3 regions of the Mesorhizobium sp. M2E.F.Ca.ET.209.01.1.1 genome follow, and region 3 is predicted to be linked to each of the others. Evidence: riboswitches for the same ligand, from Rfam matches in the RefSeq annotation. Region 3 holds a riboswitch; each other region holds the start of a gene.
What was found. A riboswitch is a leader RNA that binds a small molecule or an ion and turns the genes downstream of it on or off. The one in region 3 is predicted to bind thiamine pyrophosphate.
Positions count from the first base shown of each region.

Region 1 (7,666 bases), on a different contig from region 3:
GTTGATCGTGTCCTGCCGCACGCTGGCGTCTTCGAGCCCCGCCACCCAGCCGCTGCGGATGTAATCCGTGAGCGACACCGACTTGTCGATCGCCACGCCGTCGAAACGGATGGCGATGTCGCCCGGCCCGGTCGCGGTGACGGCGGCCGCCGAATTGTCAATGACGAAACCGTCCGGCACGGTGAAGGAGACACCGAGATTAGGGTGCATGAAGGTCTGGCCGCGCACATAGCCCTCTTCCGGTGTGTCGCCGTAAAGCAGGCCGTCTATGCCGGCCAGAAATGCGTCGCGGTCGCGCGTGCCGACGCCGGGGGGGCCGAAATTGCGCGCAAGGCGCTGCGCCAGTTCAATGCGCTGCGGCGTGTTGGGGTGCGTCGCCAGGAAGTCGAGGCTGGCGTCGGTGGCGCCGCTGACCGAGCGGAAATCGGTATAGGCCGACATCGACTGCAGGAAGCGGCCTGCCGCGTAAGGATCGTAGCCCGCCTCGCCGATCGACTTGATGCCGATGGCGTCGGCCTGCAGTTCCTGGTTGCGCGAGAACTGCGCGAGCCTCAGCTTGCCGCGGATCAGTGCGGCCTTGGCGGTCGGGCTGTCGCCGAGCACATCGGAAACGACCTTGGTCGCCAACCCTTCCTCGGCCTCGAGCTGCTGCCGCTGCAGCCCGTGATTCGCCGTGACGTGGCCCATCTCATGGGCGATGACGGCGGCAAGCTCGGAGGAATCATTGGCCAGCGCCAGCAGCCCGCGCGTCACATAGAGATAGCCGCCCGGCAGCGCGAAGGCGTTGACGTTGGGCGAGTTGAGGATTGTGATGCGGTAGGTCTGGGTCGGGTTGGCCGACACCACCGTCAGATTGCCGACGACCTTGGCCACCATGCGTTCGAGCTTCGGGTCGGAATATTCACCGCCATAGGTGGCGAGAATGCGCGGATGCTGCGCCTTGGCCATCTCGGCGAGCTTGGCGTTGGCGACGACATTGTCGACGGTGATCGGCTTGTCGGAAGGCTGGAAGCCGCTCTCCTGCACGTCCGGCGGCGTGAACATCTGGCAACTTGCCAGCACGGCCACGCCTGCCAGCGCGAAAAATCGTGCAAGCGGCCTCATCCACACTTTCTCAGCGCCGGTCGACAGATCGGCTTCCTTTCGAAATCTTTCGGCAAATCACGGCCCCGCCGGACCAGCATGGCCGGACCTAGCCACACTCCCCCGGACAAGGCAAGCAAACGCCGGATCACCCGCTACCGGTTTGGCCGCAAATTATGTCCGCTTCCGGGCAATATGTTGTGATCCGGCAACGGTGCCGCCTCGATCGCCGATATAGCGCCTGAACGCATCCGGTCCAGGTCGATCGAAGAAATCGCCGGCCGCGCCAGTCGCCGCGATCGCGCCTTCATCGAGAAATGCGACGTCCTGGCCGATGCGCCGCGCATCCTCCGGCTGATGCGTGACGAAGAGCACCGTCATTTTGCGCTCGGCATGGATGCCGACGAGAAGGTCGAGCATGTCCTCGCGCAGCGCCGGGCCGAGCGACGCGAAAGGTTCGTCGAGCAGCAAGACGGGCCGGTCGCGCAGCAGCACCCGCGCCAGCGCCACGCGCTGCCGCTCCCCGCCGGAGAGCTCGCGCGGCAGCCGCTTTTCCTTGCCGGCAAGGCCGACACGCGCAAGCGCCCCGGCGACGGCGGCGCGATCGACAGCGCCGAGCTTCAGCGACGGCGAGCGACCGAGCCCGACATTGGCCTCGACCGTAAGATGCGCGAACAGGTTGTTTTCCTGGAACACCATCGACACCGGTCGCGCCGAGGGCGGCAGGTTGCCAAGATCGATGCCGCCGATCAGCACCTTGCCGGCAACGGGTGATTCGAAGCCGGCTATCAGATTGAGCAGTGTCGACTTGCCGGAACCGCTCGGCCCCATGATCGCGGTGATCCTGCCGGCCGCGAACTCGGCATTGAAGCGGAAGCAAGATTCGCCATAGCTGAACGACACGTCTTCGAGTGTGACGGTCAGCGCCTTCCCTGCTGCGATGCCGTTGTCCGTCGATATCATGCTTTTGCTTCCCGCCCCAGCCAATCGGCGACAACGACCAGCATCAGGCAAACGAAGCCGAGCAGCAAGGCAAGTCCCGCGGCGTCCGCCGTCCGGTAGCTGCCCATCCGCGCGAGCAGAAGATAGGGCAACGTCTGCACGGAATCGCTGCCGAAGAGCGCTATCACGCCGAGATCGCCGAGCGACAGCGCCATGGCGAAGGCGAAGCCGGTGGCGAGCGGCCGCCTGAGCGACGGCCAGTCGATCAGGCTGAGCCGGGTCCAGCCGGATATGCCGAGCGCCAGGCAAAGCCGTTCATGGCGTTCGCTTGCCGCGTCATAGGCCGGGCGAATGGCCCGGACGGCGAAGGGCATTGCCATCACCGCGTTGACGGCGACGACCATGACCGGCGCGACGGCAAAGACATCGGTGATTTTGCGCAGCGCCAGGAACCAGCCGGCGCCAAGCACGATCGGCGGCACGACGAGCACGAAGCCGGCGCCGGTGTCGGCGGCATGTTCGAGCAGCGACATGGCGCCGCCGGGACGCCGACGCAAAGCCAATGCCCGCCGCGCCGCGATCAATGCCAGCGACAGCGACACGCTGAGCAGTGCCGCAAGCAAGGCGAGGCCGGCGCTGGTGAGCGTCGCGCGGCGCACCGCTTCCTCGCCCGCCAATCGGCTGAGATCGACCTTCAGGCCTGAAAACACCGTCGCCACCATCGGCCCGGCGACGAACAGCAGGGCAAGCGCGATGAGGCCGGCATTCATAACGCTCTCCACCCGGCCCGCTGAAAGATAGCGGCGCGGCGCCACCGGCAGATTGGCATCGCCGACCGTGTTGGCGCCGAGCCGCGTGAGTGCTGCGACCACTACGAAGGTGAGCGCGATCTGCAGCAGCGTCAGCACGACAGCGCGCGCGGGATCGAAGTCGAAACGCAGCGCCTGATAGATGGCGACCTCGAGCGTCGTGGCGGCCGGACCGCCGCCCAGCGTCAGCACGATGGTGAAGGAGGTGATGCAGAGCATGAACACCAGTCCGGCGACGCCCGGCAAGGCCGCACGCAGCACCGGCCATTCGATCAGCCGGAAGGCTGGCCGGGCGCCCATGCCGAGCTGGCTCGCCAGCCGCCACTGGTCGGCGGGAATCGTGCCCAGTGCCTCGAGGAACAGGCGCGTCGCCAGAGGCAGGTTGAAGAAGACATGCGCGACGAGGATGCCGGAGAGGCCGTAGATGCCGGGCCACTCTCCGCTGCCAAGCCTGGCGACGACGCCGGCAAAGTAGCCGGCCCGGCCGTAGAGCGCCAATATGCCGAGCGCCGCGACGATGGCCGGCAATGCCAGCGGCACGGTGAACAGCTGCAGGATCAGGCGGCGACCGGGAAAGCTTGGGTGCCTAGAAAGCGCGCGTGCCACCAGAAGCGCTGGCGCGACTGACAAGAGCGTCGACAGCAGCGCCTGCCAGAGCGTGAAGCGGGCGACGCGGAAGAGGTAGCCGTCGAAGGCCGCGGCAGCGCCGGAGAGGTCGTGCGCCCCTTCGAAGGCGAGGCCGGCGAAGGCGCCGCCGATGAGCAGCGCGACGGCTGCGAGCGCGATGGCACCAGCGGTAATGCGAGGATCGCTAGGATGGGGTGCTGCCATTCCGCCTAGCCAAACACCTTGAATGGCTTGGGTAGGGCGGAAGCATTATCCGCGTCGAGTTCCCGCCCACCCCCCTCCCCCGCAAGGGGGGAGATTGGCAGCTTCGATCGCCGTGCCAGTCTTGCAACGTTGGCGATTGGCGAAAGTGGTCGAGCGCTTGATCTCCCCCCTTGCGGGGGAGATGGCCGGCAGGCCAGAGGGGGGTGTTCAAGCGCCATCCTGAAGCCTACTTGCTCATCACCGCCAGCCACTCGTCTACCCACGCCTTGCGGTTGGCCGCGACTTCCTCCGGGCTGAACAGCAAGGTCTTGGTCGGCTTCACCAGTTTGTCGAAGGCCGGGTTGAGCGGCTTGTCGGTCTTGCCGGCCGGGAACATCCAGTTGGTCTCCGGAATGACGTCCTGGAATTTCGGTCCGGTCATGAAGGCGATGAATTTCTGCGCCAGCGGGTTCTTCGCGCCGGTGGCGGTAACGCCGGCAACCTCGATCTGCAGGTATTCGCCTTCCTCGAAAGAGGCCGCCTGGTAGCGTTCGGTGTTCTCGGCCACCATGTGGTAGGCCGGCGAGGTGGTGTAGGAGAGCACCATCGGCGCCTCGCCCTTGGTGAACAGGCCATAGGCCTCGCTCCAGCCCGGCGTCACCGTCAGCACTTTCGCCTTGAGCTTGGCCCAGGCCTCCGGCGCCTTATCGCCATAGACCGACTTCACCCACAAGAGCAGGCCGAGGCCGGGCGTCGAGGTGCGCGGATCCTGGATGACGATCTTGTCGGTGCCGCTGCCTTCCACCAGGTCTTTCAGGCTCTTCGGCGGGACTTTAAGCTTCTGCGTGTCATAGACGACGGCGAAATAGCCATAGTCGAAGGGCACGAACGTGTCGTCGGTCCAGCCGCCTGGCACGTTGATGCCGGAGACTTCGCCATGCGGCGCGAACAGGCCGCTCGCCTTGGCGTCCGCGGTCAGATTGGTGTCGAGGCCGAGCACGATATCGGCCTTGGTGCCGGCGCCTTCGAGCTTGACGCGGTTGAGCAGGGCGACGCCGTCGGCCACCGAGACGAATTCGAGATCGCAACCGCATTCGGCTTCGAATTCTTTCTTCACCGCCGGCCCAGTCCCCCAATCGGCGGTGAAGCTTTCATAGGTGTAGACGGTGAGCTTGTCCTTCGCCTCGGCGGGCGCAACGCCGGCCAGAAGCGAGACAAGACCGGCTGCGAGAACAAGCTTGGACAACATCGCGCGCATCAGCGCCTCCTTCGTTCGAGTGACAAGGAATTGAGGCGCCGGATGGTCCGAAACGTCTAATCCCTCCGCCGGTACAAACCGGATCAGGTTCAGCGGGTTGGCTTGATCGCCTCTCAGCCGGATCGCGTCCGGCACCCCGTTAGAGCGCCTCGACAGATAGGCCCGGCCGAAGCGGCGCGCAAGCGGAAGTTTGCCGGGCAGCTAATGTTCGGGGCAACCGAAGCTCGGGCCGTGCGGCTTCCGTTTCGCTTGGAGGGCTGGTAAGGCGACGGCCATGGGCACATTCACCATCCTGCTTGGCGGCGAGCTTATCCGCACGCCCCGCCTTGAACGCCAGATCGAAGGCTCGCGCGTCATTGCCGCCGATGCCGGCATCGGTCATGCCCGCTTGCTCGGCCTGCTGCCGGAACTCTGGGTCGGCGATTTCGATTCGGTGCCGGCGAACCTGCCGAAAGACCTGGCCGCCGTGCCGCGTAAAGTATTTCCGGCCGAGAAGGACATGACCGATGGCGAGCTCGCCATCGCGGAAGCGCTCGCACTCGGCGCCACCAGCCTTGTGCTGGCCGGCGCCTTCGGCGGCAAGCGCGCCGACCACGCCATCCTGCATCTGGCCCTCGCCGTGCGGCTGGCCGAGGCAGGCACGACCGTGCTGCTGACGAGCGGCGCGCAGGAAGGCGTTCCCGTTTTGCCGGGCAGCGCCGCCTTCGACTATGCGGACGGCACCTTGTTTTCGGTGCTCGGCTTCTCCGATCTGTCGGGTCTGACGGTCACTGGCGCCAAATGGCCGCTCGACAGCGTCGAGGTGGCGTTCGGCTCCTCGCTCACTATATCAAACGAGGTCAAAGGGCGGCTCGGCATCGCGCTGGAGCGCGGCCGGGCGCTGCTTCTGGCCCACCCCTATCCTCTTCCCGAAAGCTGACATTCCAGACATGGCGCCGCCACTTCTCAACCTCGACGGCATTAAACTGACCTTCGGCGGCACCCCGCTGCTCGACGGCGCGGCGCTCAGCGCGTCCGCCGGCGAGAAGATCGCATTGGTCGGACGCAACGGCTCGGGCAAGTCGACCCTGCTCAAGATCGCCGCCGGCATGATCGAGCCGCAGGACGGCGAAGTGTTCCGCCAACCCTCGGCGACCGTGCGCTATCTGCCGCAGATGCCGGATATGGACGGCTTCGCCACCGTGCGCGCTTATGTCGAGGCCGGCCTCGGCCCGGCCGACGATCCGCATCGTGCCACCTGTCTGATGGAGCATCTCGGCCTCACCGGCGAGGAGCGGCCGAACGACCTTTCCGGCGGGGAGGCGCGGCGCGCCGCGCTTGCCCGCGTCATGGCGCCGGAGCCCGATATCCTTCTGCTCGACGAGCCGACCAACCATCTCGACCTTTCCGTGATCGAATGGCTGGAAGAAGAGCTTGCCCGCACCTCTTCCGCCGTGATCCTGATTTCCCACGACCGGCGCTTTCTCGAGCGCGTCACCCGCGCCACCGTCTGGCTCGATCGCGGCCAGACACGGCGGCTGGACAAGGGCTTTGCCCATTTCGAGGAATGGCGCGACCAGGTGCTGGAGGAGGAAGAGCGCGAGCAGCACAAGCTCGGCCGCCAGATCGTGCGCGAGGAGCATTGGCTGCGCTACGGCGTGACCGCCAGGCGCAAGCGCAACATGCGCCGCCTCGGCGAATTGCAGACGATGCGCCAGCGTTTCCGCAGCCACCGCGGCGCCGAAGGCACCGCCACCATGGTGGCGAGCGACGCCGCCGAATCCGGCAAGCTGGTGATCGAGGCCAAAGGCATCGACAAGAGTTTCGGCGACTTGACCGTGGTCAAGGGTTTCTCGACCCGCATCCAGCGCGGCGACCGCGTCGGCCTGGTCGGCCCGAACGGCGCCGGCAAGACGACATTGCTGAAGATGCTGACCGGGGAGCTGGCGCCGGATGCCGGAACCGTGCGTCTCGGCGTCAACCTGGAGATCGCGACGCTCGACCAGAAGCGCGAAGCGGTCGACCCCCTAGAGACGCTGGCCCATTACCTCACCGACGGGCGCGGCGAGAACCTGCTGGTCAATGGCGAGCAGCGCCACGTCGTCTCCTACATGAAGGATTTCCTGTTCAAGCCGGAGCAGGCGCGCACGCCGGTGCGCGAGCTTTCCGGCGGCGAGCGCGCGCGCCTGCTGCTGGCCCGCGTGCTGGCGCGGCCGGCGAACCTTCTGGTGCTCGACGAGCCGACCAACGATCTCGACATGGAGACGCTGGAGCTGCTGCAGGAACTGGTCGCGGGCTTTGCCGGAACGGTGATCCTGGTCAGCCACGACCGCGACTTCCTCGACCGCACCGTCACCAGCGTGATCGCGCCGGATGGCAACGGCCGCTGGGTCGAATATGCCGGCGGCTATTCCGACATGCTGGCGCAGCGTGGCGGCTCGAACCTGGAAGACCGCAAGACAAGGTCGAAAGCCGAGACCGCCGAAGCTTCGCCGAAAGCCGAACAGGCCGCGCCCAAGGGCCCGGCGAAAAAGCTCTCTTTCAAGCAGAAGTTCGCGCTGGATTCCCTGCCGAAGAAGATCGAAGCGGTGACAGCCTCGATCGCCCGGCTGGAGAACAACATCGCCGACCCCGCCTTCTATGAGCGCGATCCCGCCTCGTTCCAGAAGACCATCGCCGCGCTCGACAAGGAGCGCACGACGCTCGCCGCGCTCGAGGAAGAATGGCTGGAGCTGGAGATGCTGCGGGAGGAGATGGAGGGGTAGCTGGCTTGCTTGCACGCAGA
Region 1 is NZ_SADP02000008.1:700-8,365, forward strand. Features, by position in the region: gene EN852_RS16230 (M48 family metalloprotease) at 1-1,104, opposite strand, end outside; gene thiQ (thiamine ABC transporter ATP-binding protein) at 1,258-2,046, opposite strand; gene thiP (thiamine/thiamine pyrophosphate ABC transporter permease) at 2,043-3,665, opposite strand; gene thiB (thiamine ABC transporter substrate binding subunit) at 3,892-4,902, opposite strand; TPP riboswitch at 4,946-5,051, opposite strand; gene EN852_RS16255 (thiamine diphosphokinase) at 5,177-5,821, shown strand; gene EN852_RS16260 (ABC-F family ATP-binding cassette domain-containing protein) at 5,832-7,646, shown strand.
Region 1: another riboswitch for thiamine pyrophosphate. It lies ahead of thiB (thiamine ABC transporter substrate binding subunit); the one in region 3 lies ahead of EN852_RS10900 (YkoF family thiamine/hydroxymethylpyrimidine-binding protein).

Region 2 (11,135 bases), on a different contig from region 3:
GGCCATTGCCGAACTGCCGGCAGCAATCGTTGCGCCGAGCATGACCGTCGCGCTAAGCAGCGCAGATCGAAACCCAGAAAGCATTTTGGTCTTCATGGCAAAGGTTCCTTCCATTCTTCAGTTGATTGGCTGAGCGGGACGAAATTCGGATCTTTCCGATTGTCCCGGGGGGTCTTTTCGCAGCGTGTTTCCGGTTACTGCATCGAAGAAATGCAAGTCCACCGGATCGAATACGAGGTCGACCGTCTGACCGATCCGGATAGGTGCGAAGCTCGGGAACTTGGAATTTACTTCGGTTCCTCGGACGTTCACGAGGACGAAGGTCTCCGAGCCGGTCGTTTCAACTCCGCCGACGATGCCCTGCATCTTCTGAGTGCATCTCGACGGGGCGTCCTTCGTCCAGTGTATGTCGTCTGGGCGAATTCCAAGCTCGACGGACGAGGGAAGATCCTTGCCGGCGAGATATTGCCCAGACACGGAAAACTCTGTTCCAAGGCATTTGACGTCCACCGAACCGCCGGTCGCCGAAAGCGCGGCGGGAAGGATATTCATCTTGGGTGACCCGATGAACGTTCCGACAAATTTGTTGGCGGGTGCTCTGTAGAGGTTGGCTGGCGTATCAACTTGCAGAATGCGTCCCTGGTTGAACACTGCGATGCGGTGACCCATCGTCATCGCTTCGACTTGGTCATGGGTCACATAGACCGTGGTCACCCCTACGCGGCGCTGAAGCTCAGCAATCTCGGTCCTCATCCGCGTGCGCAAACCGGCGTCCAGGTTCGAGAGCGGTTCATCGAGCAGGAAGATTCGTGGCTGGCGGATCATCGCACGCCCAAGCGCCACTCGCTGACGTTGGCCACCGGATAGTTCATCCGGACGTCGCCGAAGCAGGGATTCCAGTCCTACGAGAGAGGCTACATGCTTGACGCGCTCGGCTATCTCTGCCTTGGGCTCGCCCCGAACCGTCGGTCCGAAAGCGAGGTTCCGCTCGACAGTCATATGAGGATAAAGAGCGTAGCTTTGGAAAACCATCGCGACGTCGCGTTGGCCAGATGGCAGGAGCGTGATGTCCTTGTCGTCCGACCAGATCCGACCGAAGGAAGGCAACTCAAGCCCGGCAAGCATCTTCAGCGTCGTGGTTTTGCCACAACCGGAAGGCCCGACGAAGACCATGAACTCGCCGTCCCTGACTTCAAGCTGAAGGTCGTATATGGCGGCATAGTTGCCGTAGACCTTCCATACGTTCTCGAAGCGGATCATGGCTGCGATTCCGAAGGCCAAGAGAAATCGGTCGTCCACACGCAAGGCATGAGGGCGCACTCCTTTATTCGACAGGTGCGGGCAACGTTCTTTTACTGCGATCTAGAACGCACTGGACGGCGCGAGCCATGGCAAGACGGCCGACCCTGTGTGGTCAAAACCTCCCTTGTCGATCGCATGCTTTGGTGTCCGGTTCTGCGCGAGGCAGGGATCATGGTTGTTGTTTTCGTAACACCGGAGCGACCCGACTTGCCCGGTATTTGCCGCCGTTTCCGCTCGAACAGCAATTTCGCAGGGGGGCGAATGTTGTTGCAGCAAGACGCGGGGAGTGCGTCACCCTGCTAAAGAAAGCGGTCAATTCGGGGATTTTGCGCCCAGCTGACGCTTTCCTACGTTATCACATTTAGGTGAACGAGTCTTAAGTTCCAAATGGTCGGCAGGTGCGGAACTGGATCGCCTATCGGCAAGCCAGGATCCTTACCGCGTCGCTATGCGTCGGCTATCGGTGACTTGCGAAATTGCTCGAGTATCCGCTCTTGCCGATGACTGGTGACATTAGAGCGAAGGTTACCAGTTCTCATTGGCTTTCCCGCTGGAGAGGCAAAGCTTTGCTTCGCACGGGCAGCGGCGGTTGACGAAGATGAGGATAGCGGGCGGAGGTCGTCGAAAGTGAAGGAAAGCTCGACCATCCCCTCGGCCATCCGAATCAGCCGCTTCTTTTGCAGTCTCTTTTTCCTGGGTGGCGGCGTCGGCATTGGTGCCTGGGCATCCTCCCTACCAGTGCTCAGCGTTCAGATGAACCTCGCCAAGGGTCAACTTGGACTCGTCCTGATTTGCTTCGCTCTGGGCGCGATCGCGATGATGACAAACGTCGGCCGCTTGGTGGTGATTGTTCCGAGCGGTCTACTCAGCCTAATGGGTTCGCTCACATTCGGCTTCGCGCTGTTGGCGCTTCCTTGGGCCGGAGGAGCCCTTTCCATGGCAATGATTGTGTTCCTTGCCGGTGCCGGATTTGGAACGCTGGACGTGTCGATGAACACAGACGCCTCGGCCTTGGAGCGTCTTATGCGCCGGCAGGTGATGTCCTCATTCCATGCCATGTTTAGTTTTGGAAGCTTGGCCGGCGCTGTGGTTGTGGGGCGGATACTGTCAGGTGGCGGCGATTTAAGCCGTTGCCTTGGGGTTACCGGAATTGGAGTTGCGACGGTTGCGCTCTTCGCCTGGGCTGGATGGAACCAGTTCAGCTGGATCCACGCCCCTGCCGCCGCTTTCGAGGCTGGGGACGCTCGATCCCAAAGTTCCTTCAACAAGCATCTTTATCTCCTGGGCGGTCTAGCATTTTTTGCAATGCTGGCCGAGGGAGGAATGATCGATTGGAGCGCGATCTATATCGTGACGCAATCGGGTGGATCGGAAAGCGCGGGAGCTTACGGCTTCGCAGCGTTCTCGACGATGATGGCAATCGGGCGCCTGTTCGGCGACGCCATCGCCAACACAATCGGCCAGGTGCGAACACTGCGCTACTGCGCGGTCGTTTGCGCATGTTCAGTGCTCGCAATGGTCCTCATGGGCGGCAATCTTATTATTGTTTTCGTGGCGCTCACAGTTTGTGGTCTTGGCCTCGCCAACATCGTGCCCACCCTTTTTGCGGCCGCAGGCCGTGTGGGCGGCAAGTCTGCTGCTCGTGCCATGTCAACTGTGACGACAATCGGATATGCTGGACTGCTGTTGGGGCCAGGATTGCTAGGGCTGATCGCTCAAATCTCCTCGCTCGCGGCCAGCTTCGGCGTCATCGCGCTTGCATTTGTCGCAATTTCTTTGTTGGCGCGATCTCTGATGCACAGAAGCTGACTACACCGACCGTCACTTTGAAGATCGGTCTAGTCCGCGTACGCCGTAAAGAGTTGACACAGCCACTCCTCATCGTCCAACGTATGCGCCTCACCAGGGGAGTCCCGGCAAGGGGCTGAGATACTGCTATCGCGCGCAGTGACCCGTTGAACCTGATCCAGTTCATACTGGCGTAGGGACGGTGCGAGGTTTCGCGGGTCGGCAATCCGGCTTCGGTATTCGGGCAGTGCCCGCGTCCTGCGCGAAGCGTCACTTCCTCCTCATCGCGTGGACTGGGTCTCCGTTGCACTTGAGCAAGGAGGCTCACTCATGAATGCCCACACCCCGACCGTCACCGTCGGCGAATTGCCCGCTTCGAAGAAGGTCCACAAACCTGGCCAACTTCACCCGGGCCTGCGTGTCCCGATGCGCGAGATCTCGGTTCACCCGAGCGCCGGCGAGCCGCCGGTCACGGTCTACGACGCGTCCGGTCCCTATACCGACACGACGGTGAAGACCGAGATCGAGCGCGGCTTGCCGCGGCTGCGCGAGGCATGGATAGAGGCGCGCTGCGATGTCGAACGCTACGAGGGCCGCACGATCAGGCCCGAGGACAACGGCTTCGTCTCCGCCGATCGGCTGACGCCGGAGTTCCCGGTGCGTAACAGGCCATTGCGCGCCACCGGCGGCCGTGCCGTCACCCAGCTTGCCTATGCGCGCGCCGGCATCATCACGCCCGAAATGGAGTTCGTCGCCATCCGCGAAAACCTCGGCCGCGAGCAGTTACGTTCGAAACTTCAACGTGATGGCGAGAGCTTCGGCGCCGCGATCCCGGATTTCGTGACGCCGGAATTCGTTCGCGACGAGGTGTCGCGCGGCCGCGCCATCATCCCGTCCAACATCAACCACCCCGAAAGCGAGCCGATGATCATCGGCCGCAATTTCCTGGTGAAGATCAACGCCAATATCGGCAACTCCGCCGTCACCTCGTCGATGGCCGAGGAGGTCGAGAAGATGGTGTGGGCCATCCGCTGGGGAGCCGATACGGTGATGGACCTCTCGACCGGGCGCAACATCCACAACATCCGCGAATGGATCGTGCGCAATTCGCCGGTGCCGATCGGCACGGTGCCGATCTACCAGGCGCTGGAGAAGGTCGGCGGGATCGCCGAGGCGCTGACCTGGGAGGTTTTCCGCGATACACTGGTCGAGCAGGCCGAACAGGGCGTGGATTATTTCACGATCCATGCCGGCGTGCGCCTGCCCTACATTCCGCTGACCGTCGACCGTGTCACCGGCATCGTGTCGCGCGGCGGCTCGATCATGGCCAAGTGGTGTCTGCATCACCATAAAGAGAGTTTCCTCTACGAGCATTTCGAGGAGATCTGCGACATCGCCAGGGCCTATGACGTGGCGTTTTCGCTCGGCGACGGCCTTCGCCCCGGCTCCATCGCCGATGCCAACGACGCCGCCCAGTTCGCCGAATTGGAAACGCTTGGAGAGCTCACCAAGATCGCCTGGGCCAAGGACTGCCAGGTGATGATCGAGGGCCCCGGCCATGTTCCCATGCACAAGATCAAGCAGAACATGGACAAGCAGCTCGCGGTCTGTGGCGAAGCGCCCTTCTACACGCTTGGGCCGCTCACCACCGACATCGCGCCAGGCTATGACCACATCACGTCAGGCATCGGCGCGGCGATGATCGGCTGGTTCGGAACGGCGATGCTTTGCTATGTCACGCCGAAGGAGCATCTCGGCCTGCCCGACCGCGACGACGTCAAGACCGGCGTCATCACCTACAAGATCGCCGCACATGCTGCAGACCTCGCCAAGGGCCATCCAGCCGCTAAGGTCAGGGACGATGCGCTGTCCAGGGCGCGCTTCGAGTTCCGGTGGGAGGACCAGTTCAACCTGTCGCTCGATCCCCAGACGGCGCGCGCCTTCCACGACGAAACCCTGCCGAAAGAGGCGCACAAGGTGGCGCATTTCTGCTCCATGTGCGGCCCCAAATTCTGCTCGATGCGGATCTCGCACGACATAAGGGCGGAAGCGCAGAAGGAAGGGCTCGCGGCTATGGCGGCCAAGTACCGGGATGGCGGCGATCTTTACATGCCCGTGGACGGCACCTTGGAGCGCACGGATACGCCATGAAGGTGCTCATTCGCGGCGCTGGCGTCGCCGGATTGACGCTCGCGCACGAGCTGGCAACGCGCGGTGCCGATGTGACCCTGGTCGAAAAGCGCGAGGAGATCGCCGGCAATGCCTCCTGGCAGGCCGGCGGAATGCTCGCGCCTTGGTGCGAGCGCGAGAGCGCTGATGAGGCGGTGCTCACACTCGGACGCGACGCGGCCGACTGGTGGGACGCGGCATTGCCCGGCCATGTCTCGCGAAACGGGACATTGGTGCTGGCGCCTGCCCGCGATGTCGGCGAGCTGGACCGGTTCGGCCGCCGCACATCCGGCTTCAGACAGCTCGACGCCGGTGAGATCGCGGCCTTCGAACCAGCCCTCGCCGGCCGGTTCGGGCGCGGGCTGTTCTTTGCTGACGAAGCGCATCTCGACCCGCGCAAGGCGTTGCTTGCGCTGGGCGACAAGTTGCTCGGCTTGGGCGCGCGTTTCGAATTCGGCCGCAGCATCGTGTCGGCTATCGCGGATATCGAGGTGGACTGCACCGGCATCGCCGACAAACGCCCGGATTTGCGCGGTGTCCGCGGCGAGATGCTCATCCTGCGAACAGCGGAGATCTCGCTAGCCCGGCCAGTACGCCTGCTTCATCCTCGGATCCCGATCTACGTGGTGCCGCGTTCGGAAAACCTCTTCATGGTCGGCGCGACGATGATCGAATGCGATGCCACGGGTCCAATCACCGCGCGTTCCACCATGGAGTTGCTCAGTGCCGCATACGCTCTGCACCCGGCCTTTGGCGAAGCCGAGCTGGTTGAAACGGGTGCGGGCGTGCGCCCCGCATTCGCTGACAACCTGCCGAGCGTCGAGCGCGACGGAAGCAACATTCGCATCAACGGTCTCTACCGCCATGGCTTCCTGCTGGCGCCGGCCATGGCGCGGCAGGCCGCCAACATCATCCTGGGAAATCCAGCAGCAAAGGAGTCCGCTCTTGAAGCTCATCGTTAACAGCAAGAGCCACGACGTCGCGGCCGAGACGCTTGCCGCCCTGCTGACCGAACTCGATTTTGAAGGTGGCTGGCTCGCCACGGCGCTGAACGGCGAGGTCGTGCCGGCAAAGGAACGCGACCGCTGCCGGCTCACTGAGGGCGATCGCATCGAGATCCTCTCTCCGATGCAGGGAGGTTGATCCAAATGATCGAACTCTACGGACAAAAATTCTCATCGCGCCTTCTGCTTGGCACGGCGCTCTACCCCTCACCTGCCGTCATGGCCGAGGCTGTCAAGGCGTCCGGCGCAGAGATCGTCACCGTGTCGCTTCGCCGCGAGACCTCCGGCGGCAAGGCCGGCGGTCAGTTCTGGTCGCTGGTCCAGTCGCTGGGCGTTCGCGTCCTGCCCAACACCGCCGGCTGCCATTCGGTGCGGGAGGCAGTCACGACGGCACAGATGGCGCGTGAGGTGTTCGGCACCAAATGGATCAAGCTCGAAGTGATCGGCAACCACGATACGCTGCAGCCTGATGTCTTCGGGCTGGTCGAAGCGGCAAGGATCCTTGCCTCGGAAGGCTTCGAGGTCTTCCCATACACGACCGACGATCTCGTCGTTGCCGAGCGGCTGCTTGAGGCCGGCTGCCGGCTGCTGATGCCCTGGTGCGCGCCGATCGGCTCCGCGCGCGGGGCGCAAAACCCCGATGCGCTTAGAAGCCTGCGCGGCCATTTCCCCAACGTGCCGCTGATCGTCGACGCTGGCATCGGCCGCCCTTCGCACGCCGCAGCCGTTATGGAGCTCGGCTACGACGCAGTGCTGCTCAACACGGCCGTGGCCAAGGCCGGCGATCCCGTGGCCATGGCCGCGGCGTTTGGCAAGGCGATCGAAGCTGGCTGGGGGGCCCATTGCGCCGGCCTGCTCGAGCCGCGCGACATGGCCGTCCCCTCTACCCCAGTCATCGGCATGGCAGCATTGTCATGAAGCTCGATCCGTTCTACCTGATCGTCGATTCCGCCGCCTGGGTCCAACGTCTCGTGCCGCTTGGCGTGAAGCTTGTGCAACTGCGCATCAAGGACCTGGACGAAGCTTCGCTGCGCCGCGAGATCCGCGCTTCGAAGGCGGTATGCGACCGCCGCGGCTGTCAGCTCATCGTCAACGACTACTGGCGTATCGCGATCGAGGAGGATTGCGATTTCGTCCATCTCGGCCAGGAAGATCTGGCCGCCGCCGATGTGAAGGCCATCCGCAGGGCGGGTGTGAGGCTTGGCCTGAGCACCCACGACGACGCCGAACTTGAGACCGCGCTGCAGGCCGAGCCCGACTATGTCGCGCTTGGCCCGATCTACCCAACCATCCTCAAGGCGATGAAATGGGCACCGCAGGGGCTTGAGCGCATCGCTTTGTGGAAGCAGCGCGTAGGCAACATCCCGCTCGTAGCCATCGGCGGGCTCACCGCCGAGCGAATTGCAAATGTCTTCGCGCACGGCGCGCAAAGTGCGGCGGTCGTCACCGACATCACTCGCAACATGCGCCCCGAGGCACGCACGGCCGAATGGCTGGCGGCGACAGCCCAATGGCGATGACGCCGCACGTGCTCGTCGTAGCTGGTTCGGATTCGAGCGGCGGCGCCGGACTAGCCCGCGACGTCGAGACCTTATCTGCGCTTGGACAGCGCAGCTGCCTCGCCGTCACGGCCGTCACGGTACAGACGCACGAGGACGTCGAGCGCATCGAATACATTTCGCCGGACCTCATCGCCGCCCAGATGGGCGCTGCCTTTGCGGCCAACCAAATCGCTGCGGTCAAGGTTGGCATGCTGGGCAGAGCCGCGGCGATCGAGGCCGTCGCCTCGATTTTGGCGCGCAACCGCCACGTGCCTGTCGTGCTCGACCCTGTGCTGGCCTCCACGTCGGGGCGAGCGCTCTTAGAGGAGGACGCCGTCGACGCGATGCGTCGCGATCTCATGCCGGTATGCCGGCTGGTTACACCCAATCTACTCGAGCTGGCGGCGCTGACAGGGTCGGTCTTGGCGTCAAACGACGAAGCGGCCTGCCAGCAGGGCAAGCAATTATCGGGCGCTGTGGGAACCGCCGTGCTGGTAAAAGGCGGACATGCGCAGGGAAGGCAAGCCGCTGACCTGCTTGTTCCACCGGACGGCCCGGCCATTCGGTTCGTCTCGACGCGCCTGAAGTGCAGCATGCGGGGCACGGGTTGCATGCTCTCCACCGCTGTCGCAGCCTTTCTTGCCCTCGGCGCTTCACTGGAAGAGAGCGTTCGTGGTGCCAAGCAATATGTTTTCGACAAGTTTGCTCGAGCGGAAGCCCAAGGAGAGGCAGCCCACCACTCTCAGCGATGTGTTCGTTGAGGAAAAAACGCACTTGCGCTCACTTTCCGCTGCAAGGTCAGTCCAGACGAGCGGCCGGCCGGAATGAAAGGACGGTCGCGACAAACATGCAAGACGGGACGACGGGATCAGCCAGGACGGAGAAAATCTCAAATTTGGCCCACGAAGTCGGAAGATGACGATTTCCGACCGCGTTGGTGTCGAGGGTGGAGGGCCAACGATCTTCTTTCGCGGCTACCCGAGGGTCTCGAATCTACCCTTCAACAATATTGTCGCCGCCTGGCCAGTCGGATTGGCGATTTGCCGTTCCAATATTTCGACCAGTTTTCGTCCGACGTCCGCCATATCCACTGAATGAATTCCGATCTTCGCCGGGAGAAAGCGCGAAAGATGCGTGTTGTCGCGCGTCACGATATGGACATCGCGGCCCGGCACCAAGCCTCGTCTACCAAGAGCCCGCAATGCTCCGAGAAGGCCGAGTTCGTTGGCACAGGCCAAGCCAGTTGGCGGATCAGGCGATCCGAGCACGCGATCGAACCAGTCAGTGCTTGCTTCCATCGTGAATGTCGCATGGCCGATCAGCTCAGGGTCAATCACGTTGCCCGCCTCATTCATGGCCCTCTCATAGCCCAAGAGACGCATTGTGCTTGCCTGATCCTCAGGAACCAGCAACTGCAAGGCAATTCGACGACAACCTTTCTTCGTGAGGCGCCGAGTTGCGTCATAGGCAATCTGCTCATTATCGACGTCGACGTATGGGTAAGCTAGGTCCAGGTCAGTCCTTCCAAAAGTGACGAAAGGTACATCCTCGTCGAGCAGCAGCTTAATTCGGGGATCGGCCGAGACCATTCGGGTGATGATCAGGCCATCCGCACTGCGCGCCCGAAGGAGGCGCCGCAAGGTTTCGACGGGGTCTTCCTCCGGTGTGGTGGAATAGACGCTGAGACTGTAGCCCAACTGTCTCGCCGCCAGTGTCATGCCTTCGATCAAAGGGAGCTTCGCCAAATCCGACAGATAATCGCGTGTCTCCATCGGCAGCACCGCGGTCAGTGTCGAGGTCCGCCCGGTTTTTAGCGCGCGACCGTGCTGGTTCGGCACGTAGCCCACTCGCGCCGCCTCCTCCTTGACGCGGGCGACGGTCGAGGGATGCACTTCCGGCCCATCCTTCAGAGCGCGCGCTACCGTCGTCACCGAAAGGGAAAGCTCCGCCGCGATCTGTTTCAGGTTGGCCATTTCGCCCGTCTTCCACTCCGAACGTGTCGGCTGATTTGCTGAACACCGTAACGTTACCGGATTCGATCAAACGTTCAAACAAAGCTGACCGCGTTCCAGCCGAGCCACTTGACTCTCGGTGTTTTCACGGTAACCGTAACGTTACGATTTGCGAAAAAGGGCCTATTTCCGTCGGCTTCGGCAAATCCGGAGGAGGAGAAACCATGTCTTTTAAACTTCGAATTTCAGTGGCCGTCATTGCAGTGTCGGCCGCATTGCCCGTCTATGCCCAATCCGTCACGATCACGACCGCTGGCGGCGACTATGGCAAAGCCATGCAGGAGGCCATGTGGGCTCCCGCGGCAAAGGAGCTGGGCTACGACGTGAGGGAGGAAACGCAAAGCGATGGTTTTGCCGCACTCAAGATGCAAGTCACGTCTGGAGCCGTCACGACAGACATCATTCACCTCGGTTCCCCGGAAGGCGCGCAGGCAGCCGCGCAGTCTCTGCTGGAGCCGCTCGACGGCAATATAATCGATCTCAACGCGGTGCCGGCCGGCGCAAGATCCGACTACTGCTACCCGTTCGACTCTTACGGCACGGTCATGTCGTGGAACACGAAAACTTATGGCACCAATCCGCCGAAGACATGGGCCGAGTTCTGGGACGTCGGCAAATTCCCAGGCCGCCGAGCCCTGCGCTCAAACGCGCAGGACTTGATCGAAATCGCGCTGCTTTCCGACGGCGTGGCCCCGGCGGACGTTTACTCGGTGCTCAGCACGCCTGAGGGTTTGCAGCGGGCGATCAAGCGGCTCGAGGCAATCAAGCCAAGCGTTGCGGTTTGGTGGACTTCCGGCGCCCAGTCTGCCCAACTGCTGAAGGATGCCGAAGCGGATCTGGTCGTTACCTGGAACGGTCGGGCTCAAACCGTGAAAGCCGATGGCGGCATGGTGGATTATTCCTTCAAGGGTTCGGTAATCGGTACGGACTGCCTTGCCGTGCCGAAGGGTGCCCCGAACAAGGAAGCGGCCATGAAGCTGATCGCCGCGATGACGCAGCCGGCACGCGTGGCCAAGCTGACCGACTTCATCGCCTATGGCCCGGTCAACCCGGCAGCTTACAAGGCGGGGCTCATCCCTGACGAGCGACTGAAGACATTGGCGACCGCTCCTGAGAACGCGGGCACTTCCGTCTTCTCGAATCCCGATTGGTGGCTCAAGAACGGCGAGGCTGCCCAGAAGGCCTTCGACGAGATGATGAGCCGCTGAGTTCGAGTCTGCCGGTCTGGGAGGGGAACCAGGAAGATGAAATCGTTTCCCATCACCGTCGAAAGCGTGCGCAAGGCGTACGGCTCCTACCTGGCGCTGGATGGCGTCTCG
Region 2 is NZ_SADP02000006.1:104,137-115,271, reverse strand. Features, by position in the region: gene EN852_RS13850 (extracellular solute-binding protein) at 1-96, opposite strand, end outside; gene EN852_RS13845 (ABC transporter ATP-binding protein) at 118-1,260, opposite strand; gene EN852_RS13840 (MFS transporter) at 1,930-3,111, shown strand; TPP riboswitch at 3,197-3,308, shown strand; gene thiC (phosphomethylpyrimidine synthase ThiC) at 3,421-5,241, shown strand; gene thiO (glycine oxidase ThiO) at 5,238-6,221, shown strand; gene thiS (sulfur carrier protein ThiS) at 6,205-6,402, shown strand; gene EN852_RS13820 (thiazole synthase) at 6,408-7,181, shown strand; gene EN852_RS13815 (thiamine phosphate synthase) at 7,178-7,783, shown strand; gene EN852_RS13810 (hydroxymethylpyrimidine/phosphomethylpyrimidine kinase) at 7,774-8,565, shown strand; gene EN852_RS13805 (LacI family DNA-binding transcriptional regulator) at 8,779-9,777, opposite strand; gene EN852_RS13800 (ABC transporter substrate-binding protein) at 9,813-11,024, shown strand; gene EN852_RS13795 (ABC transporter ATP-binding protein) at 11,061-11,135, shown strand, end outside.
Region 2: another riboswitch for thiamine pyrophosphate. It lies ahead of thiC (phosphomethylpyrimidine synthase ThiC); the one in region 3 lies ahead of EN852_RS10900 (YkoF family thiamine/hydroxymethylpyrimidine-binding protein).

Region 3 (11,135 bases):
CACATCAATTAGTCGTCGCTGACGGAACAACACCTCGCCGGGGACGTTTGCCCCGGGAGCTCAACTATTCGACCTGCCGATGTTTCCGCCACCCGCGGAGGCAGGGCGGAGCTCGCCAACACGCGATCCGCAGGATCGCTTTGAATCCAACAGGAGAGAAACGATGAAACACACCCTCATTGCAGCTGTCGCCGGCCTGGCTCTGATGGCCGGCATCGGCGTCGCGGCCGCGGACGAGGTGATCGTCACCCCCGAGCAGCAGACCGTGGTCAAGGAATATGTCCACAAGCACCCGATCGCCTCGGTCAACGTGCTTGGCCTCGAGCTCGGCGTCGGCTCGACCGTGCCTGACACCGTCGAGCTGCAGACGGTTCCGGACGTGCAGTATCGTTATGCGGTCGTCAACGACCACACGGTGCTGATCGATCCTGGCACGCGTCGCGTGGTCCAGGTGATCCAGTAACATCTGGAACCGAGGAGCCCGATCCTCCCGCCGAAGCATCGGGGAGGACCGGGCTCTTCTCGCATCGGGGCAAAACGCCTAGAATGCAGTGGTTTGGGAGGCAACGAAGCGCGGAAGGAGTCGTTGCCATGCATCATCCACATGTCGAATCACCGAGTATCGCCGCCACGGTCGACAAGCTGCTGGCCGAGCACAGGACCGGCCTGCTGACCATGCAAGAGGCAATTTCCCTGCTGCGGCAGCGCACGGGGACCGACCGTTCTGACGCGGATTTAGCCGGACTGATCGCAAAGAAGGCAGCGCATCTGGGCATCGCGGTCGTCGTCGACGGGCATTGAGCGAATTTGCCGTCTAAGTCGGTCGCATATGCGTGAGAGCGAAGACGCCGCGTGAAAATTCCGCTAGTGTTCGCCCTGGGGAACCCGTCCCAACCTTAGGAGGCGACAGTGACGGACGACAGGCACGAACGTATTCGCCAGCGCGCGCACGAGATCTGGGAGCAGGCCGGTCGGCCCGAAGGCGCTCATATGGAGCATTGGGAACAGGCGGCCGCCGAGATCGACGCGGCAGGCAAGCCGAAGAAAGCTCCGAAGAAGGCCGCTGCCGCCAAGGCGGAAAAGCCCGCCAAGGCCCCCGCCAAGGCAAAGGCGGCCAAGCCGAAAGCCAAGGCCTGAATCTCCGGCGGCCGCGCCGCCGCCGGCTATCCCGACAAGGATCTCCGACAACGACCGGACGTGGCTGCGCTGGCCCCGCCGGTAGCCGGCGCCGCCGTGCTGAGCGAAGGCTTCGCCCATGGCGGCCGCCTGACCGCCACGCTCGGCATCGCCTTCGCCGGCAGCCAGGTCGGCGGCAATGCGGGGCTGCAGTTCAACTGGTAGGAAGAGGAAGAAGAGGGAAGGCGTGCCGCCGAACCGCTAGAGCAATTCCAAGAAAAGTGTGTGCGGTTAGGCTCGGCGCCTTCGCCGTAGCCTTCCGTCCGGAATTGCTCCAAAACAAAGACATAGAGCGGTTCGCCGTTTTCCGTGAAACGGTGAAACGCTTTAGCGCCCTCCCTGCTTCCTGGCGTATTGCGCGACTGCGCAGAGAAGCGCAAGCGCCGCGGTATCGCAGGCGGCCCGCGACGGCGACGGGCCCTTGGCAAAAAGCACCGCATCCGCGACCGGAACCGTCAATCCGTGCTTTCTGGCAAATGAGGTGACTTCGTAGGGCTGATCCTCGGGCAGTGCGCCGATGTCGATTTGCGGTTGCATCAAACGTGTTCCTCCCTGCTATGCGTTTCCCTCCTTCACCCGGCAGGAATTAACGCCCGGCCACTCACCCGCGTCCACCAATTGGCGATTGTGTGAAACGATGCATTTGCCGGGGCGCTGAGCCGAGGGTTGCAGCCGGCTGGTTGAGGGGTCCACGGCGTGGGCTTCTTCGGTCTCCCGCACGGGGAACGCCTCACCACGCATCGCTCGACCTGGCGAACCTTACCCCGGCCGCGATCATCGCGCTTTCGCACTCGCTGATCAGCCTGAGGTTTCGCAGATATCGCGCCACCGTTTCCGGCAGCCAGGCGGCGCAGGCTTCGACATAGGCGCGGCCGTGCACCAGCGTGCCGGTCGAAAGCCGCTCGTCCCTCTCGGCGATCACTTTCAGATATTGCCGGATGAAGCGGATGTCGTCGGCTATGTCCTGGCTCGCCATGCGCCAGGCGCCGGCGAGGCGTTCGCGCTCGGCGAGCGGCAGCGGCGACAGCAAAGGGCGGGAGAGGTCGGCGAAAGCGGCATGGTTGGCGGTGTTCAAGCAAATCCCCTCAAAGGAAGGGAAGTATCGTACTTTATGTACGAATCTTGGTCAAGCGAACGTCGTACGATTTGAACGATGTGCCCTCGTGCTGGGATGAAGATTAGGCGATCCGCTTCGAAAAGCCCTCGAGCGGCACGCCGATTTCGCCAAGTGCCCGCCCCAAGACTGACTGGACCATTTCCTGCCTGTCCGGCTTCAGCAGGCCCAAGCCCTTCCGCAATGCGCCCCGCCAGGCGTCGCCGCGCTTCCACGCTTCCGCGAAAGCCAGTGCAAGGTCATCCTGTCGGCGCGTCGTATCCAGCGCCTCGACCAGCAGGCCCGCCTGATGGAGGTCCTTCTCCCGCTTCGCCGCCGCGCCTCGCTCGCGGCGGGTCGCCACGGTCAGCTTGTGGACGGCGAAGCGTTCGGGCGAGGGGACAAGCACCGGCACGCCGGAGCGATGCAGCAGCACCGTCCTTACCGGATCGCGGATCAGGAAATCGAGGAAGCGCAGCGGCTGCGCCGAAGCGCCGCCGAGCGACGGCATCAGGCTGGCGCGGTCGGCGTGGTTGTCGCTGCCGCGGTTGGGGGTGAGAAACTCGATCCTGTAGCGCGAGGCGTTCTCGTACTGCGTCGTGCGGCCGGCATCGGTCCGGTGCGGGATTTCGCGAAACGTCGGGTCGACGGCCCTCAGCACGTCGATGACCGGCGGCATGCTGTGTTCCACGTCGGCCGAAACGGAATGGAACTGCGCGAAATCGGCATCGCCTGTCTGCAGCGCGGCGCCCGGCAACCGCACGCCGAGATGCCCGGCATAGGTCTGGAAGGCGACGGTGCCCACCAGCACCGCGCGCAGCCGGAAGAGCCCTGCCTTTTCCAGCGCCTCGACGACATCGCCGGTGAAGGTCTCGGGTGCTGTCAGGCCGGCATCGCGGACAAGCGTGGAGACCAGCTTGCGGCGGCTCCTGAGATCATCCTTGATCTCCCGGAAGGCCGCAACCCGCCTGGCGATCTCGGGATCCTCGGCCGGACCGACATAACGCCTCGTTTTCTCGGGGCGGGTTTCCTCGAAATACCAGTAGTCGCGGCCCTTCACCGGCACGCGCACGAAATTGCCCGCCGTCGAGAAATCCGTCTCGAAGGAAGCATCGAGGCTGCGCTGCACCAACTCGGCGTAGAGGGTGCGGTAGGCGAGGTCGATGGTCTTCATGGCTCCTACCAGCGTTATAAGATTTCTGCAGTTTTCTTATAATTGCGCTTCGCTGGATCGATTGCAAGTCTGTTGTAAGAAATTCGTGAAAATCTTATAACCACCGGCATCTCCCCTAGGGGAGATGAGACTTCCTGGCCCAATTACCTGGCAAAAAACGCTTTCCGTTTCGCTCGAACAGTGCTTTAACGCGGCCATCCACAGGGGTGCTCCGTACGGTCGGGGCTGAGATGGTGGCGGCAAGCCTCCGGACCCTACAGCTGATCTGGATAATACCAGCGGAGCGAGGCGGGCCATGTTTTGCGGCGCACAGATTTCCCTTTATCCCATGGCCGACGATTTCGTCGGCGTCATCCTCGGCGCGTTGGGCGCGCTCGATCCTTACCGCGACAGGCTCAGGATCGAGACCGACGACATCTCGACGCTGCTGGTCGGGCCGCCCGAAGTGCTGTTCCCGGCCATGCGCGACCTGTTCGTGGCGGCGGCGAAAAGCGGCAAGCACTGCGTGCTGTCGGCGGCGGTTTCGCGCGGCTGTCCCGGTGAGCCGGACGATCCGATCTGCCGCTCCGACGAGATCGGCGGCCCGGCGATCCCGCTCGACGAACGCAAAGGCGCGGCGCTCGGCGCCGTGCGGTCGACGCCCTCGACCGACCAGGCGGTGGCGGCGCAATTCTCGCTCTATGTGATGGGCACCGGCGACCATATGGACGAGATCTATGGCTGCATCGATTTCCTGAAACAGTCCGGCGTGTTCGACCGTTCCAAGAACTTCTGCACCAGGTTGCGCGGCGATGCCGATGCGGTGTTCGCCACGCTCAACGAAGCCTTCTGCCGCTTCGGCCCAGGCGCGGGCCACGTGACCCTCGACATCACGATTTCGGCGAACAGCCCGACCGCGGTCTGAGCCCGCGCTCGAGTTGTCGAGGTGGATGTCGTGGCTGTTTCGTTTAATCCGCTGCGCGGGGGAGAGAACCCCGCATCTGATCCTATCCCGGAAGAGGGATGGGGGCCTTCGGCGATTGGCGAAAGCCGAGGCGACATCCAATCTCCCCCCTTGCGGGGGGTAAGGAGTGGTCCGCAAAGCGGACGCGAAGCCAATTGCTTGGCTTCGCGAACGACGAACGCCCGGAGCGACAGCGAAGGGCCGGCCAACCCGGCAGGGCAGAGGCGGGTGCTGTCCCGCCAGCGTCTCCAAGGGTTGCAAGCGCAGCCTTCGTCCGTTCCTTCGGAGCCCTCACAAGCTGGCGTTCCGTCACACCCCCCTCTGGCCTGCCGGCCATCTCCCCCGCAAGGGGGGAGATCAGCTGTTATCGCCGCCTTCGCCAAGCTCGCTCCCGCTGCCCTCGCATTCGCCTTGCTCCTCCTTGCCTGGGAGCTCTACGCCCGCCTCGGTGGCATCGCGCCCACCGTGCTTCCCGCACCCTCGCACGTGCTGGCGCAAGCCTGGGAAAACCGAGCGACACTCGCCGAAAACACACTCCCCACCATCCGCGCCACGCTTGCCGGCTTCGCCTGCTCGCTGTTCGCCGCCTTCGCGCTTTCGGCGCTGGTCGACTTCCTGGCCCCCCTGCGCCGCGCGCTGTTTCCGCTGCTGATCGCCAGCCAGACCTTGCCGCTGGTGGCGATCGCGCCGCTGGTGGTCTTGTGGTTCGGTTTCGGCCTCTTGCCGAAGATCCTGCTGGTCGCGCTTGTCACCTTCTTCCCGATGATGGTGGCGCTGGTCGAAGGCTACGCCGCCACGAGTGCCGAAATCAGCCAGATGCTTGCCGCCATGGGAGCAGGGCGCTGGCGCATCTTTTGGCTCGCCCGGCTGCCGTCGGCGCTGCCCTATTTCTTCGCCGGACTGCGCATCTCCATCACCTATGCGGTGGTCGGCGCGATCTTCGCCGAATATGCGGGCGCCGCGAAAGGGCTAGGCATCTACATGCTCAGCGCCAAGAACAACTTTCGGCCCGACCTCGTGCTTGCCGCCGTTGCCGTCAGCTCGGCGTTGACGCTGGCATTGTTTGGTCTGGCCGTCCTGGTGCAGCGCCTCGCCATGCCCTGGGAGAGGGCCGGGCGCGACCGCAAGGCCGAGCCCTCCGAGCGACGGTCATGACCCGGCTCGAGCTCCGCGATGTGCGAAAAAGCTTCGGCGCGCTCGAGGTTCTGGCCGGCGTTTCGCTCGATGTCGGCGCGGGTGAGTTCGTGTCGATCCTTGGGCCCTCCGGCGCCGGCAAGTCGACGCTGTTCCAGCTCCTGACGGGCGCGATCCGGGGCGAGGGCGAGATGCGCTTCGACGACGCGCCGCTCGATGGCGCCCGCTTCGCCTTCATGCCGCAGCGCGACGCGCTGATGCCGTGGCGGCGCGTCATCGACAACGCCACGCTGGGGCTTGAAGTGCAGGGCATGAAGCGCAGCGCAGCGCGCGAGCGCGTGGCGCCCTTGTTCGCCGAATTCGGCCTTGCCGGCTTCGAACGCGCCTGGCCGGCCGAGCTGTCGGGCGGCATGCGCCAGCGCGCGGCGCTCTTGCGCACCGTGGTGCAGCAGCGCGACATGCTTTTGCTCGACGAGCCGTTCGGCGCGCTCGATGCGCTGACCCGCGCGGCCATGCAGCGCTGGCTGGAACGCATGTGGCGGAGCCACCGCTGGACCGCGCTGCTGATCACCCATGACGTGCGCGAGGCGGTGCTTCTGTCCGACCGCATCTATGTGCTTTCGGCACGGCCCGCGCGCGTGGTCGCCGAAGTGGCGGTGCCGCTGCCGCGCCCGCGCACCGAGAACGCCGCGCTCGCCCGCGAGGCGGCCGCGATCGAGGCCGGCATCCTCGACACGCTGCTTGGCCAGCCGACCCCATTCAACGATCACCCAATGGAGAACCGAAATGATTGACCTTACCCGCCGCCAGGCGCTGTTCCTGGCCGCCGGCCTGCCATTTGCCGGGACCGTCACACGTGCCCGGGCCGCCGCGCAAAAAATCACCGTCGCGCTCGACTGGACCGTCAACACCAACCACATCGGCCTGTTCGTCGCCCGCGACAAAGGGTTCTATCGCGACGCGGGGCTCGACGTCGAAATCCTGCCCTATGGCGACACCGGCTCAGGCACGCTGGTGGCCAGTGGCAATGCCGATTTCGGCATTTCGGGTTCGCTCGGCCTGTTCACGCAAAAGAGCGCCGGCGCCGACCTGAAGGCCGTCTACGCGGTCGTCCAGTCGGAGACCGGCCGCGTCGTCTTCAATGCCGACCGCGCCGCCATCAAAAGCCCGAAAAATCTCGACGGCCTGACCTATGGCGGCTTCGGCAGCGCCTGGGAGAACGCGCTGATTTCGACCATCATCCGCTATGACGGCGGCAAGGGCGATTTTTCCACGGTGACGCTGGGCACCTCGGCTTACGAGGCGCTGGCCAATGGCGCGGTCGACTTCACGCTCGAAGTCTCGACCTGGGAAGGCGTCGAGGCCGAGCTGAAAGGGTTGAAACAGCGCAGCTTCCGGTACGCCGATTACGGCGTGCCGGACGAGCACACCACGCTGATCGTTTCCAGCAACGTCTTCCTCGCCGCCAATCCCAAGGCTGCCGCCGCCTTCGTCCAGGCGACGCGGGCCGGCTATGCGTTCGCGGTCGATCACGCGAAGGAGGCTGGCGAGCTGCTGGTCGCCGCCAACAAGGATACGCTCACCAACCCGGCGCTGATCGATGCCTCGCTGAAGGCGCTGAATGACGGCCACTTTTTAAAGGGTGCCAACGGCGCCATCGGCACGATGGACAAGGCGAAGATGGAAGCGATGGGCGGGTATTTGTTTGCCTCGGGCATATTGCTCGATGGCAACGGCAAGGCGCTGAAGAACAAGCCGGATCTGTCGGCGTATTTCACGAACGAGTTTCTGGGGTAGGGGCCAAGCGCCGAAGGAACGCGGCCTTGCGCCGGCACCTTGCCCGGAAATCCGGTACGGAGCCTAATTCTCGACGATGGTCCGAAGCAGCGCGGTTTTGATGTGCCACCCGGCTTCGCCATGCAGCGACAGAGCGGCCTCATAGAATTTCGCCATGGCCGGACACAGATCCGGAAAATCCTGGTTGGCCTTTGAGATAGCCTCCATCTCTGCCGTCGTGCCGCCGATTTTTGTGAAAACGTCGGCGACCAGCGACCAATCCTGATCGCTGGGCTCGACCGCCGGCAGGCCGCTTCTTTTGGCGGCGCCGTAGGCGCGGAACAGCGCGGCGCCGATTCTGTCCAGGTCAGCCAGGAAATCGTGGCCGGGCGCGCTGATCGCGTCCGGCCCGTTGCGCAGGTAATTGTTGCAGGTGGCCGGCGTTTCGCGCGCCATGACATGATTGAGCATGTCGAGCTGCGCCGAAAGCACTTCCCAAGCATTGCTGTCGGGGGTCGTGGGCAGGAGCGGGGCGTATCTATGCCTGAGATCGGCGACCGTCTGCCTGCTGATATTGCGCACTTCTGTTTGGTTTCCAGCCTGGGCCGCGGCAGTGATCTTACGCAGCATCGCATCGTAGTCGTCCGGAAACTCCCGGGCGATAGCCTCGAAGATCCCGAGATGCTGCTTCCGGATCTCGGCATCGATGTCGGCGGTGGTCAGCGCCCGGGGCGGCATCGCCACAGACTGATAGTGGTGATGCCCGCCGCCGAACATCGTTGGCATCACGTCAGCCCCAACGATGCTCACGGGGATGACCGCCACGACTTGCAACCATTTCCAAGGTGACATTCGCCTGCGCTCCGACACCCTGCTCACTCCGCCCCGAGGCTCAATGCCTTCTTGCGGTCGGCCTCGGCGCGCTGATGGTTTCCCTTGGCCTCCCAGGCTCGGCTTCGCGCTTTGTAAAGGCCAGCAAACTTGGGATCGAGCTTTATAGCCTTGCTAAGATCGGCAATGGCTCCGTCATAGTCCGCCGTGGTTGTTCTAATCACCCCTCTGCCAAAGTATCCATAGACGTTCTTGGGATCGAGGCTTAACGCCTTCTCGAAATCGTTGTAGGCGCCGGCGCCGTCGTGCTGGCCCATCCGTACGAGACCCCGATCGGCGTAGACCTTCGCTTCGGCGGGGGCCAGGCTGATCGCTTTGTCGTAATCAGCAAGAGCTCGGTCGTAGTCTCCCTTCAGGGTGAAGCTCTGAGCGCGGCCGTAATAGCTCGGCGCAAAGCCCGGATCGAGCGCGATCGCCTGTTCGAATTGTGCAATCGCACCGTCATAGTTGCCTTTGTCGTATAGGGCGTTGCCCCTCGTGAAGAATGACTGGGCGCTTTCTGAGCCGCGAGTTTGCGGCGCCTCGTCTGAGGCGGCCGTCTGCCGGTCGCTCTGCCTCGCCATCCCGCCCGACTTCTTCGAGGCAAGAGCTTTTTCCTTCGCAGCCATTGCCAATTTACGACCCTGGCGGGCCATCTCGGATTTAGAGTCGAGCCTGAGAGCCCGGTCGAGATCGGCGGCGGCGCGATCGAAGTCCCCGATAGAGTACCAGGTGCTGCCGCGCCCGAAATAAAGCGGGGCATAGTCCGGCTTCATTTCGATCGCACGGTTGTAATCGGCGATGGCTTTTTCCGGCTCGCGCTTCTTTGTCAGTATAAGAGCGCGGGCATAGTAGGCCGTGATGTAGGATGGATCGATCTCAAGCGCTCTGTCGACGTCCGCCAAAGCCCCGTCATAGTCGCCCTGTTGCATGCGCGCCCTGGCGCGCGCCGAATAGGTCGACGGTTCGTTTGGCGCGAGCGCCAGGGCGCGGCTGTACTCAGCCTCCGCGCGGTCGTATTTGCGCTTTGCGTAGAACGCGTCGCCGCGCTTCAACAGCGGCATAGCGGCCCTCAGATCCGTGCCCTCCGCAGCGCCGGCCTCACCGCTTTCGCCCTTCGCCGCTACCGCTGCCTTGCGGGCTACGGCGTACTCACCATTACCGGGATCGAGCTTGAGCGCCTGGTCGAAATCGGCGATCGCGCCGGAATAGTCCTTGCGGTCGGCGCGAGCCATACCGCGCGCGTAATAGCTGGCGTCGGCCTTGGGATCGATGCCGATCGCCACCGTATAGGCGGCGACCGCGCGTGCTGCGTCGCCCTTGGCGTGCAAGGCCATGCCTTTGCAATAGTGCGCGTCGCGCGCTTTCGGGTCGAGCGTGGCAGCCCGCTCGCAATCGGCAAGCGCGCCGTCGACATCGCCGGATGTGGCCTTGGCGAGGCCGCGGAGAGAATAGGCCGCGGCGAAATTGGGCGCGAGCTGAATGACCCTGTCGAAATCGGCGATCGCCTGACCGTAGTCGCGTGTGGCGGCCCTGGCCCTGCCGTGGCCGAAATAGCCGAAGCGGTTGTCGGGTTCGAGCGCGATCACCACGTCATAGGAACCTATCGCCTTGTCGTATTTGCCCATGTCCAGCCAGGCATCGCCGCCGAGGATCGCTTGCAGCGCGCGCTGGTCTTTTGTCTCCAAGGCCTTTGCAGCCAGAGTGTCGTCCGTGGCCGCCAAATTCGGATGTATCGTTTGCGGGACCGAAGCGGCGCCGGCCAGCTTCGGCTGCCCCACGTCTGGCGCCTGTGCCGTCGCAGGGTTGCCCTCATCGCCGGCAGCCTGCTGGTCGCAGCTTCCCGACCGCGCGGAATCCAGCTCCACGGCGCGCCGGCAATCCGCCCCCGCGCCGGCCTGGTCGCCCTTGAGCGCCCTGGCGCGGCTGCGGCCGAGATAGGCGTCGGCATTTTTGGCATCGAGGCCGATCGCCTTGTCGAAATCGAGCAGCGCGCCGTCGACGCCGTATTTTGCCAGGCGCGCCCCCGCGCGGTCGACCAGTATCCTGGCGGCAGTCCTATCCTGGGCAGCCTGGTTCTGTGTCCCGGCGGCCTGAACGATTTGCTGGCCGCTCATGAGCGCGGCGCACGCGCCGGCGCGTTGCGGGTCGAGTTCGACAGCGCGCCGGCAGTCGCTCGCGGCAAGATCATTGTCTCCTTGCGAGGCCGCGGCAACCGCCCGGTCGTAATAGGCCTCGGCATTGTCGGGATCGAGTGAGATGGCATAGCCGAAGGAAGCGATCGCGCCAGGCACATCGCCGGAGACCTGCTGCTTCAATGCATCCCGGATTTGCGCGGCAGCTTCTTTGGAACGGATCTGCCTGCCGGTGGCCTCTATCTGCTTGGTCAAAGAGGAAAGATCCGGCTCGGACGCCTTTTCCGCCGCAGGCGCCTTGGCGTCTCCCGGCCCCACATCACATCCGCCAGCGTTCTTCGGATCGAGCGCGATGGCTTTGCGGCAGTCGACGGCCGCGCCGGCGCTGTCTCCCTTGCGTGAGCGCGTCAGCGACCGGCCGAGCCACGCCCTGGCATCGGTCGCATCGAGGGCGATCGCCTTGTCGAAATCGGCAAGGGCGCGATCATTGTTGTCCTTGTTCGCCCAGGCGACGCCCCGCGCGTAGTAGCCATCGACGTTCCCGGCGTCGAGCTCGATCGCCTTGTTGGCATCGGCGATCGCGCGCGCCCAGTCGCTCTTGCCGATCCAGGCGGCGCTGCGGTTGGCATAGGCATCGGCGCTCTTGGGGTCCATGGCGAGCGCGGCGTCGTAATCGGCAATGGCGCGATCGAACTCGTCCTTGGCGGCGTAGGCGATGCCGCGATTGACGAGTGCAATGAAATCGGTCGGATCGATGCGGATCGCCTTGTCATACTCGGCAATCGCCTTGTCCCGTTCGCCGGTCTTGCTCCAGGCGGTGCCGAGGCCCGTATG
Region 3 is NZ_SADP02000004.1:362,278-373,412, reverse strand. Features, by position in the region: gene EN852_RS10930 (DUF1236 domain-containing protein) at 164-463, shown strand; gene EN852_RS10925 (hypothetical protein) at 592-801, shown strand; gene EN852_RS10920 (DUF2934 domain-containing protein) at 910-1,137, shown strand; gene EN852_RS40810 (hypothetical protein) at 1,198-1,341, shown strand; gene EN852_RS10915 (hypothetical protein) at 1,504-1,713, opposite strand; gene EN852_RS10910 (hypothetical protein) at 1,907-2,251, opposite strand; gene EN852_RS10905 (GSU2403 family nucleotidyltransferase fold protein) at 2,355-3,443, opposite strand; TPP riboswitch at 3,636-3,748, shown strand; gene EN852_RS10900 (YkoF family thiamine/hydroxymethylpyrimidine-binding protein) at 3,739-4,347, shown strand; gene EN852_RS10890 (ABC transporter permease) at 4,753-5,541, shown strand; gene EN852_RS10885 (ABC transporter ATP-binding protein) at 5,538-6,314, shown strand; gene EN852_RS10880 (ABC transporter substrate-binding protein) at 6,307-7,317, shown strand; gene EN852_RS10875 (hypothetical protein) at 7,381-8,121, opposite strand; gene EN852_RS10870 (tetratricopeptide repeat protein) at 8,172-11,135, opposite strand, start outside.